One region of the Streptomyces sp. NPDC055243 genome, then DNA from elsewhere that is predicted to be linked to it. Evidence: riboswitches for the same ligand, from Rfam matches in the RefSeq annotation. Region 1 holds a riboswitch; the other holds the start of a gene.

What was found. A riboswitch is a leader RNA that binds a small molecule or an ion and turns the genes downstream of it on or off. The one in region 1 is predicted to bind glycine.
Region 2: linked by a shared signal. The riboswitch ahead of gcvP (aminomethyl-transferring glycine dehydrogenase) and the one ahead of gcvT (glycine cleavage system aminomethyltransferase GcvT) in region 1 are both predicted to bind glycine.

What each region holds. Positions count from the first base shown of each region.
Region 1 covers NZ_JBITWR010000010.1:49,923-54,969, reverse strand. The annotation lists gene ACIGXX_RS27395 (enhanced serine sensitivity protein SseB) at 1-687, opposite strand, end outside; gene ACIGXX_RS27390 (AAA family ATPase) at 749-1,435, opposite strand; glycine riboswitch at 1,577-1,682, shown strand; gene gcvT (glycine cleavage system aminomethyltransferase GcvT) at 1,830-2,954, shown strand; gene gcvH (glycine cleavage system protein GcvH) at 3,044-3,421, shown strand; gene glyA (serine hydroxymethyltransferase) at 3,452-4,714, shown strand; gene ACIGXX_RS27370 (L-serine ammonia-lyase) at 4,897-5,047, shown strand, end outside.
Region 2 covers NZ_JBITWR010000017.1:9,097-14,143, forward strand. The annotation lists gene ACIGXX_RS35555 (DNA polymerase IV) at 1-1,237, shown strand, start outside; gene ACIGXX_RS35560 (PRC-barrel domain-containing protein) at 1,247-1,627, opposite strand; glycine riboswitch at 1,771-1,868, shown strand; gene gcvP (aminomethyl-transferring glycine dehydrogenase) at 2,076-4,961, shown strand.

The sequences.
Region 1 (5,047 bases):
GGCCACCGGTGCCAGACCAAGGGCCCTGCCCACGGCCTCCATCGGCAGCTCGCGCGCGTTGCCCTCCCAGGAGCTCAGTTCGACGCCGACGAACAGCGCGGGCGCCTCGCCCTCGACGCTCGCCAGGCAGCGGCGGGCGCTCAGGACGACCCCGGTGGCCTCGAACTCACGGGCGGCGGCGGACAGGAAGTCCACCGGGTCCTCCTGCCAGTCCGGTTCGAAGAGGCGTACGCGGCCGCCGGTCGCGGGCCCGTCCAGCGGCGTGCGTCCCGACCGGCAGAGCTCGGCGACGGCCGGCGGCGGAAGCGGGACCCCGATCGTGCCGTCCGGGTTGACCGCGATGCCCATCTGCGGGGGAAGCCCGCGCGCGAACTCCACGGCGGGCGCCACGGTGCAGCCCATCCGGCCCCCGGTGACGTGCTGGAACTGCTGCTCGGAGCTGAAGACGGGGACGTAGGCCTGGCCGTCGATCTCCAGCGTGGGCAGGTCCAGGGTGCCGCTGTCCGGCGCCCCGCCGTTCGGCAGCGGGACCCAGACGTGGCTGCGGCCGAGCACCTCCACGATGCGGGCGCCCGCGGACGCCCGGGGCGCCCCCGGCGTGCCGAGAGAGGCCGCGAGCACCTCTTCGAGTTCGTTGCCCGGCCATCCTCCGTAGGGATGGGCGTGCGCCTGCGCCGGAATGTCCATCTGTCTTAACCCCTGCTCGGTCCCGCTCTGCCTGCGGCACGACCCTAACGTGAGCGGCGGCTCAGTCCCCGAAGCCGATCCCCCGCAGCACCCCGGCCGCCGTCCGGTCGAGCAGCACCGCCGAGCCGCAGCCGCGCGGCAGATCGCCCCGCTCGGCGGCGCCGACGAGCCGGCCGACCGTCCTGCGGTGGCGCGCGAAGGCGTACCGCGACACGCCGCGCCCGCGCGCGAGCTGGCCCTCTATGGCGGTGTCCGGCTCCACGTCGAGCAGCAGCAGATGCAGGGTCGTGCCGCGCCGCGCGGCCTCGCGGGCCAGCCAGCGGCGCACCCAGGCCTGGGTGCCGCAGTCGTGCACCACGACGCCCTCGCCGGAGCGCAGGGCCCTGCGCAGGCCCGCGTAGTGCGCGATGCGGACCAGGGGGCGGTACACCGCGTACGGCAGCAGGCTCGGCATGCGCCGGGCCCAGCGGTCGCGGGTGTCCTGCGAGTCGATGCGCGGGCCCGCGACGGCTCTGCGCATCAGCGTGGACTTGCCGCTGCCCGGCAGCCCGGAGACGACGATCAGATCGCCCTCGCCGAACGTGAGCCGGTGCGGGCTGTGGCCGGTCCGCTGCCGCAGGTCGCGGACGACGGCCGCCGGCAGGGGGCCGCAGCTCTCCCTGGTGGGGGCGGCTGCCTGTTTGGGCAGGGCCACCCCCGTGTTGGTCGCGTAGACGCTCGTCCTGCGCACCGTGATCGGCCTCCCCATAGCGGTCACGTACCTGCTTACCGCAGCTTCCCCGGCAAGTGTAAAGAGAAGGTAATGCGGCACAAGGGCATTACCCGACTGGCACTGCCCTGTGACGCGGGCGCGTGCAATGATGTGCGCGCAAACTCCATACAGGCCGTTTGAATCCGCGCGGGAGAGTTCCCGGACACCGTCGAAAGACGCTCCGGGGCGCCGAAGGAGCAAGTCCCTCCCTTGAATCTCTCAGGCCCCGTACCGCGCGGGCGAGGCACATCTGAAAAGCGGGCCGCGGTCGCGGCTCCACCCAAGGTGCAAGTCATGACCCCCTGTACGGACGGGTCGTGGTGAACCTCTCAGGTTCCGATGACAGATGGGGAGGATCGACCTCGCCCGTCATGCCCTGGGAGTTCCACTGATGAGTACCGTCCCCCGTCTGACCGCCCTCGATGCCGTGCATCGTGCGCTCGGCGCGACGATGACCGACTTCGCGGGCTGGGACATGCCGCTGCGCTACGGCAGCGAGCGCGACGAGCACATCGCCGTCCGCACCAAGGCCGGTCTCTTCGACCTCTCCCACATGGGCGAGATCACGGTCACAGGACCGCAGGCCGCGGACTTCCTGAACTTCTCGCTGGTCGGCAACATCGGCTCCGTCGGTGTCGGCCGCGCCCGCTACACGATGATCTGTGCCGAGGACGGCGGCATCCTGGACGACCTGATCGTCTACCGGCTCGGCGAGACCGAGTACATGGTGGTCGCCAACGCGTCGAACGCGCAGGTCGTCCTGGACGCGCTCACCGCCCGCGCCGACGGCTTCGACGCGCGGGTCCGTGACGACCGCGACGCGTACGCGCTGCTCGCCGTCCAGGGTCCCGAGTCCCCCGGCATCCTGAAGTCACTCACGGACGCGGACCTGGACGGCCTGAAGTACTACGCGGGCCTGCCGGGCACGGTCGCGGGCGTGCCCGCGCTCATCGCCCGCACGGGCTACACGGGCGAGGACGGCTTCGAGCTGTTCGTGGCGCCCGGCGACGCCGAGAAGCTGTGGGGCGCGCTGATGGAGGCGGGCGAGCCCGTCGGCCTGGTCCCGGCCGGCCTCTCCTGCCGCGACACGCTCCGCCTGGAGGCGGGCATGCCGCTGTACGGGCACGAGCTGACCGCCGAGCTGACGCCCTTCGACGCGGGTCTGGGCCGGGTCGTGAAGTTCGAGAAGACCTCGCAGGCCGACACCTTCGTGGGGCGCGCGGCGCTCGCGGCCGCCGCCGAGCGCGCCGAGACCGCTCCCCCGCGCAAGCTGGTGGGCCTGATCGCCGAGGGCCGCCGCATCCCGCGCGCGGGCTTCTCCGTGGTCGCCGACGGAAAGGTCATCGGCGAGGTCACCTCCGGGGCGCCGTCCCCGACACTGGGCAAGCCGATCGCCATCGCGTACGTGGACGCCGCGCACGCGGCTCCCGGCACCGAGGGCGTCGGCGTGGACATCCGCGGCACGCACGAGCCCTACGAGGTCGTGGCTCTGCCGTTCTACAAGCGCCAGAAGTGACACTTCCGTCTCTTTGGTAACCCGGAAGTGACCCCCCGCACATCATTCCCGTTCCGCAGCACCCACCCGCGTACAGGAGAATTCAGGTCATGAGCAACCCCCAGCAGCTGCGTTACAGCAAGGAGCACGAGTGGCTCTCGGCCACCGAGGACGGTGTGGCGACGGTCGGTATCACGGAGCACGCCGCCAACGCGCTCGGTGACGTCGTCTACGCCGACCTTCCCGAGGCCGGCGCCGCGGTGACCGCGGGCGAGACGTGCGGCGAGCTCGAGTCGACCAAGTCGGTCAGCGATCTGTACTCGCCGGTGACCGGTGAGGTCGTCGAGTCGAACCAGGACGTCGTGGACGACCCCTCGCTCGTCAACTCCGCCCCGTTCGAGGGTGGTTGGCTCTTCAAGGTACGCGTCACGGAGGAGCCGAAGGACCTGCTCTCCGCGGACGAGTACACCGAGTTCTCCGGCAGCTGAAGCCCCCCGAAGACCCCTAGGGACCACCTGATGTCGCTTCTCAACACCCCTCTCCACGAGCTGGACCCGGAAGTCGCCGCCGCCGTCGACGCCGAGCTCCACCGCCAGCAGTCCACCCTCGAAATGATCGCGTCGGAGAACTTCGCTCCGGTCGCCGTCATGGAGGCCCAGGGCACGGTCCTCACCAACAAGTACGCCGAGGGCTACCCCGGCCGCCGCTACTACGGCGGCTGCGAGCACGTCGACGTCACCGAGCAGATCGCGATCGACCGGATCAAGGACCTGTTCGGCGCCGAGTACGCCAACGTCCAGCCGCACTCCGGCGCCTCCGCCAACCAGGCCGCCCTCTTCGCGATCGCCCAGCCCGGCGACACGATCCTCGGCCTGGACCTGGCGCACGGCGGCCACCTCACGCACGGCATGCGCCTGAACTTCTCCGGCAAGCAGTTCAACGTGGTCGCGTACCACGTCGACGAGGCCGGTCTGGTGGACATGGCCGAGGTCGAGCGCCTGGCCAAGGAGAACAGCCCGAAGGTGATCATCGCGGGCTGGTCCGCCTACCCGCGCCAGCTGGACTTCGCGGAGTTCCGCCGGATCGCCGACGAGGTCGGCGCGTACCTGTGGGTCGACATGGCGCACTTCGCCGGGCTCGTCGCCGCGGGCCTGCACCCCAACCCGGTGCCGTTCGCGGACGTGGTCACCTCCACCACGCACAAGACGCTCGGCGGCCCGCGCGGCGGCGTCATCCTGGCCCGCAGCAAGGAGTTCGCGAAAAAGCTGAACTCCGCGGTCTTCCCCGGCTTCCAGGGCGGCCCCCTGGAGCACGTGATCGCGGCCAAGGCCGTCTCCTTCAAGGTCGCTGCCTCCGAGGAGTTCAAGGAGCGCCAGCAGCGCACCCTGGACGGCGCCCGCATCCTGGCCGAGCGCCTGGTGCAAGGCGACGCGAAGGCCGTCGGCGTCGACGTCCTGTCCGGCGGCACGGACGTGCACCTGGTCCTGGTGGACCTGCGCAACTCCGAGCTGGACGGCCAGCAGGCCGAGGACCGCCTCCACGAGGTCGGCATCACGGTCAACCGCAACGCGGTCCCGAACGACCCGCGCCCCCCGATGGTCACCTCGGGCCTGCGGATCGGTACGCCCGCGCTCGCGACCCGCGGCTTCCAGGAGGAGGACTTCCGTGAGGTCGCGGACGTCATCGCCGAGGCGCTGAAGCCGGGCGAGGTCGACACGGAGTCGCTCAAGGCGCGCGTCTCGGCCTTGGCAGCCAAGCACCCGCTGTACCCCAACCTGTAGCAGTTTCGTACGCTTTCCTTCGTACGATTCTTCGGGGCACCGCGCACACTGGACAGTGAAGACAGTGAGTGCGGTGCCCCGGCTCATGCCCCGCGTTCGCAGTTCTCCGCACAGTTCGTTCCGTAGTTCTCCGCACCACCCCGGCAGACAACGGCGTCTACCAACCATCATTGGAGTTTCTCGTGGCCCTCTCGGTCTTCGACCTGTTCTCGATCGGCATCGGCCCGTCCAGCTCCCACACGGTCGGTCCCATGCGCGCCGCCCGCATCTTCGCGAGCCGCCTCAAGAACGAGGGCCTGATGGCCCACACCACCGCCATACGGGCCGAGCTCT
Region 2 (5,047 bases), on a different contig from region 1:
GAAGTTCGGTGTGCACTCGGCGATGCCCATGGGGCAGGCGCGGCGTCTGGTGCCCAATGCCGCCTATCTGGTGCCGCGCTTCGCGCTCTACCGCGACATCAGCGACCAGGTGATGGCGCTGCTGCGTGAGCTGTCGCCGCTGGTGGAGCCGCTCAGCCTGGATGAGGCATTCGTCGACCTGGAGGCGGGCGGGGTGGCCGACGACCAGGCGTCGGCGCTGGCCGTGGGAGAGCGGTTGCGTGTCGACATCAAGGCGGTGACCGGGCTCGCGGGGTCGGTCGGGCTCGCCGCGTCCAAGATGCTGGCGAAGATCGCCTCGGAGGAGGCCAAGCCGGACGGCCTGCGGCTGATAGTGCCGGGGACCGAGCGGGACCTGCTCGGGCCGCTGTCGGTGCGCATCCTGCCCGGTGTGGGGCCGGCCACCGGGGACCATCTGCGGCGCGGCGGGATCACGACGGTGGGGGAGATCGCCGAGGCGGGCGAGGACGAGCTCGTCCGACTCCTGGGCAAGTCGCACGGGAGCGCGCTGTACGCGATGGCGCTCGCGCGCGACGAGCGGCCCGTGGTGGCCGAGCGGGAGTCCAAGTCGGTCAGCGTCGAGGACACGTACGACGTGGACATCCATGACCGGGTGCGGGTCAGGGGCGAGGTGGCGCGGCTCGCCGACCGGTGTGTGGAGCGGCTGCGGGCGGCGGGGCACTCGGGGCGGACCATCGTCCTGAAGGTGCGGCGGTTCGACTTCTCGACGCTGACGCGTTCCGAGACGCTGCGGGGGCCGACGGACGACCCCGGGGTGGTGCGGGAGGCCGCCGCGCGGCTCCTGGAGTCCGTGGACACCACCGGAGGCGTGCGGCTGCTCGGCGTGGGCGTCACGGGGCTCGCCGACTACACGCAGGAGGATCTCTTCGCGCAGGCCCAGGCCCAGGCGCTGGCGCTGGCAGAGGGCCCTGAGCAGAGGGAGGGCGAGGCCGCGCCGGAGGGGGTGGCTGCCGAGACGGTGGAGGAGCCGGCCGAGGAGGTGCCGCTCGTCCTGCGCCGGTGGAGCGCGGGGCACGATGTGCGGCATGCGCGCTTCGGGCACGGGTGGGTGCAGGGGAGCGGGCTCGGGCGGGTGACGGTGCGGTTCGAGACACCGGGGTCTGCACCGGGGCGGGTGAGGACCTTCCGGGTGGACGATGCCGAGCTCGTCCCCGCGGAGCCGTTGCCGCTGGTGACTCCGCCGGGGGAGGAGGGCTGAGCCGTGGGGTCAGGTGCTCTCCTGGCCCGCGATCTTTCCGAAGTCCTGGTCCGGCGGTGGCGCCGACTGCGGGGGCGTGATGTCCAGGCCGTAGTGGTGGTAGAGCTGTAGTTCCTGCTCGGGGGAGAGGTGGCGGCCCACGCCGAAGTCCGGGGCGTCCTTGACCAGGGAGCGGTCGAAGGGGATGCGCAGGGTGCCCTCGCTGGTGACCTCGCTGGGCTCCAGGGGGACGAAGGCGTCCCGGCTGAAGAGGCCCGTGCGTATGGCCGCCCACTCCGGGGCCCCGGTGGCGTCGTCGAGATAGACCTCGTCGATCGTGCCGATCTTCGCCCCGTTGCGGTCGAACGCCTTGCGGCCGATCAAGGTGCGTGGATCGATATCGGTCTGCACGGGCCCTCCAACTGGTCGAGGCTTGTCGAAGTGGGGCGTAACTCATCCTTGTTCGTTCGTATTCACTACGAAAGAGCACTTCGGGGCAGGCGGCCACTCGAGGGATCCTCCATCTCCTCGCTGGTAGGCTGGCGCTTGGCTGCTGACCCCGTGCGGGAGAGCTCTCCGGTGGACACACCGGAGGCGCCGAAGGAGCAACTCCTCCCCGGAATCTCTCAGGCCCCTGTACCGCACGGACGAGGTCACTCTGGAAAGTAGGGCGGGCGTCGGGCGGGCACGTTCGAAACCCTTCCTCACCGACGGTGAAAGCCGGTACGGCGTCTCTCGCGAGGCACGGACCGGTGAAGCTCTCAGGTTGAGATGACAGAGGGGGAGGCCGTCCGGGTACCCGCGCCGTGGTGCCCCTCGCAGGTCGCGTCAGACCCGCGTCAGACCAGGAGGCCTCCGCATGACCGCCACCCCTCGTATCCCGCTCTCGCAGCTCGAGCAGGGCATTCCCTTCGAGCAGCGGCACATCGGTCCCGATGTGGAAGCACGGGCCAAGATGCTCGCGCAGGTCGGATACGGCTCGCTGGACGAGCTGACCGCCGCCGCCGTGCCGGATGTGATCAAGAACGCCGAGGCGCTAAACCTGCCCGGGGCGCGCACCGAGGCCGAGGTCCTGGCCGAGCTGCGCTCTCTCGCGGACCGTAACCAGGTCCTCGACTCCATGATCGGGCTCGGTTACTACGGGACCTTCACTCCGCCGGTGATCCTGCGGAACGTGATGGAGAACCCCGCGTGGTACACCGCTTACACGCCGTACCAGCCCGAGATCTCCCAGGGGCGCCTCGAGGCGCTCCTGAACTTCCAGACCGTCGTCGCCGAGCTGACCGGGCTGCCCACCTCCGGTGCCTCGCTGCTCGACGAGGGCACCGCCGCCGCCGAGGCCATGGCGCTCTCGCGGCGCATGGGCAAGGTCAAGGACGGTGTCTTCCTGGTCGACGCCGACGCCCTGCCGCAGACCGTCGCCGTCATCCAGACCCGCGCCGAGCCGACCGGTGTCGAGGTCGTCGTCGCCGATCTGAGCGAGGGCATCCCGGCCGAGGTCGCCGAGCGCGGTGTCGTCGGCGTACTGATCCAGTACCCGGGCGCCTCCGGTGCCGTGCGCGACATCAAGCCGCTCATCGAGCAGGCGCACGAGATCGGTGCCATCGTCTCCGTCGCCGCCGACCTGCTGGCCCTGACGCTGCTCACCTCGCCCGGCGAGCTCGGCGCCGACATCGCCGTCGGCACCACGCAGCGCTTCGGTGTGCCGATGGGCTTCGGCGGCCCGCACGCCGGTTACATGGCGGTGCGCGAGAAGTTCGCGCGCAGCCTGCCGGGGCGGCTCGTCGGTGTCTCCGTGGACGCGGACGGGAACAAGGCCTACCGCCTGGCGCTGCAGACCCGTGAGCAGCACATCCGCCGCGAGAAGGCCACCAGCAACATCTGTACGGCGCAGGTGCTGCTCGCCGTGATGGCCGGGATGTACGCGGTCTACCACGGGCCCGAGGGCCTCAGGTCCATCGCGCGGCGTACCCACCGCTACGCGACCGTGCTCGCCGCGGGACTCACCGCGGGCGGTGTCGAGGTCGTGCACGGCGCGTACTTCGACACCCTGACCGTTCGGGTGCCCGGCCGGGCCGAGGCGCTCGTGGCCGCGGCCCGCGAGGGCGGTGTCAACATCCACCAGATCGACGCCGACCACGTCTCCCTGGCCTGCGACGAGACCACCACGCGCAAGCAACTGACCGCGATCTGGACGGCGTTCGGCGTCGAGGCCGACGTCGAGGCGCTCGACGCGCAGACCGCGGACTCGCTCCCCGGCGCTCTGCTGCGCTCCGACGACTACCTGACGCACCCCGTCTTCCACCAGTACCGCTCCGAGACCGCGATGCTGCGCTACCTGCGCAAGCTGTCCGACCGCGACTACGCGCTCGACCGCGGCATGATCCCGCTGGGCTCCTGCACCATGAAGCTCAACGCGACCACGGAGATGGAGCCGGTCACCTGGCCCGAGTTCGGCCAGCTGCACCCCTTCGCCCCCGCCCAGCAGGCGCAGGGCTATCTGACGCTCATCCGTGAGCTGGAGGAGCGCCTCGCCGAGGTCACCGGGTACGACAAGGTCTCGCTGCAGCCCAACGCCGGTTCGCAGGGCGAGCTCGCCGGACTGCTCGCGGTGCGCGGCTACCACCGTGCCAACGGCGACGAGCAGCGCACCGTCTGCCTGATCCCGTCCTCCGCGCACGGTACCAACGCCGCGAGCGCCGTGATGGCCGGCATGAAGGTCGTCGTCGTGAAGACCAGCGACGACGGCGAGATCGACGTCGAGGACCTGCGCGCCAAGATCGAGAAGCACCGCGACGAGCTGTCCGTGCTCATGATCACCTACCCGTCCACGCACGGGGTGTTCGAGGAGCACGTCGCCGACATCTGCGCCTCCGTGCACGAGGCGGGCGGCCAGGTCTACGTCGACGGCGCGAACCTCAACGCCCTGGTCGGCCTCGCCCAGCCCGGCAAGTTCGGCGGCGACGTCTCGCACCTGAACCTGCACAAGACCTTCTGCATCCCGCACGGCGGCGGCGGCCCCGGCGTCGGCCCGGTCGGTGTGCGCGAGCACCTCGCGCCGTTCCTGCCCAACCACCCGCTGCAGCCCGCCGCGGGCCCCGAGACGGGCGTCGGGCCGATCTCCGCCGCGCCGTGGGGCTCCGCGGGAATCCTGCCGATCTCCTGGGCGTACGTACGCCTCATGGGCGGCGAGGGCCTCAAGCGCGCCACGCAGGTCGCCGTGCTCTCCGCCAACTACATCGCCAAGCGCCTCGAGCCGCACTACCCGGTGCTCTACACCGGCCCCGGCGGGCTCGTCGCGCACGAGTGCATCATCGATCTGCGCCCGCTGAGCAAGGCGACCGGTGTCAGCGTCGACGACATCGCCAAGCGGCTCATCGACTACGGCTTCCACGCGCCGACCATGTCCTTCCCGGTCGCGGGGACGCTGATGATCGAGCCCACCGAGAGCGAGGACCTGGTCGAGATCGACCGGTTCTGCGAGGCGATGATCAACATCCGCGCGGAGATCGAGAAGGTCGGCGCCGAGTGGACGGCGGACGACAACCCGCTGCGCAACGCGCCGCACACCGCCGCCGCGCTCGGCGGTGAGTGGGAGCACGCCTACAGCCGCGAGGAGGCCGTCTTCCCGGCCGGCGTCGTAGCCGCTGACAAGTACTGGCCGCCGGTGCGCCGCATCGACCAGGCGTACGGCGACCGGAATCTGGTCTGCTCCTGCCCGCCGCTGGATGCGTACGAGGACTGACAGCGCGTCCAGAACATGCGTGGGGGCCGGTCCGGAGGTTGTTGCTCCGGGTCGGCCCCTTTGTTGTCCGTGCCGTGATGGCGCCG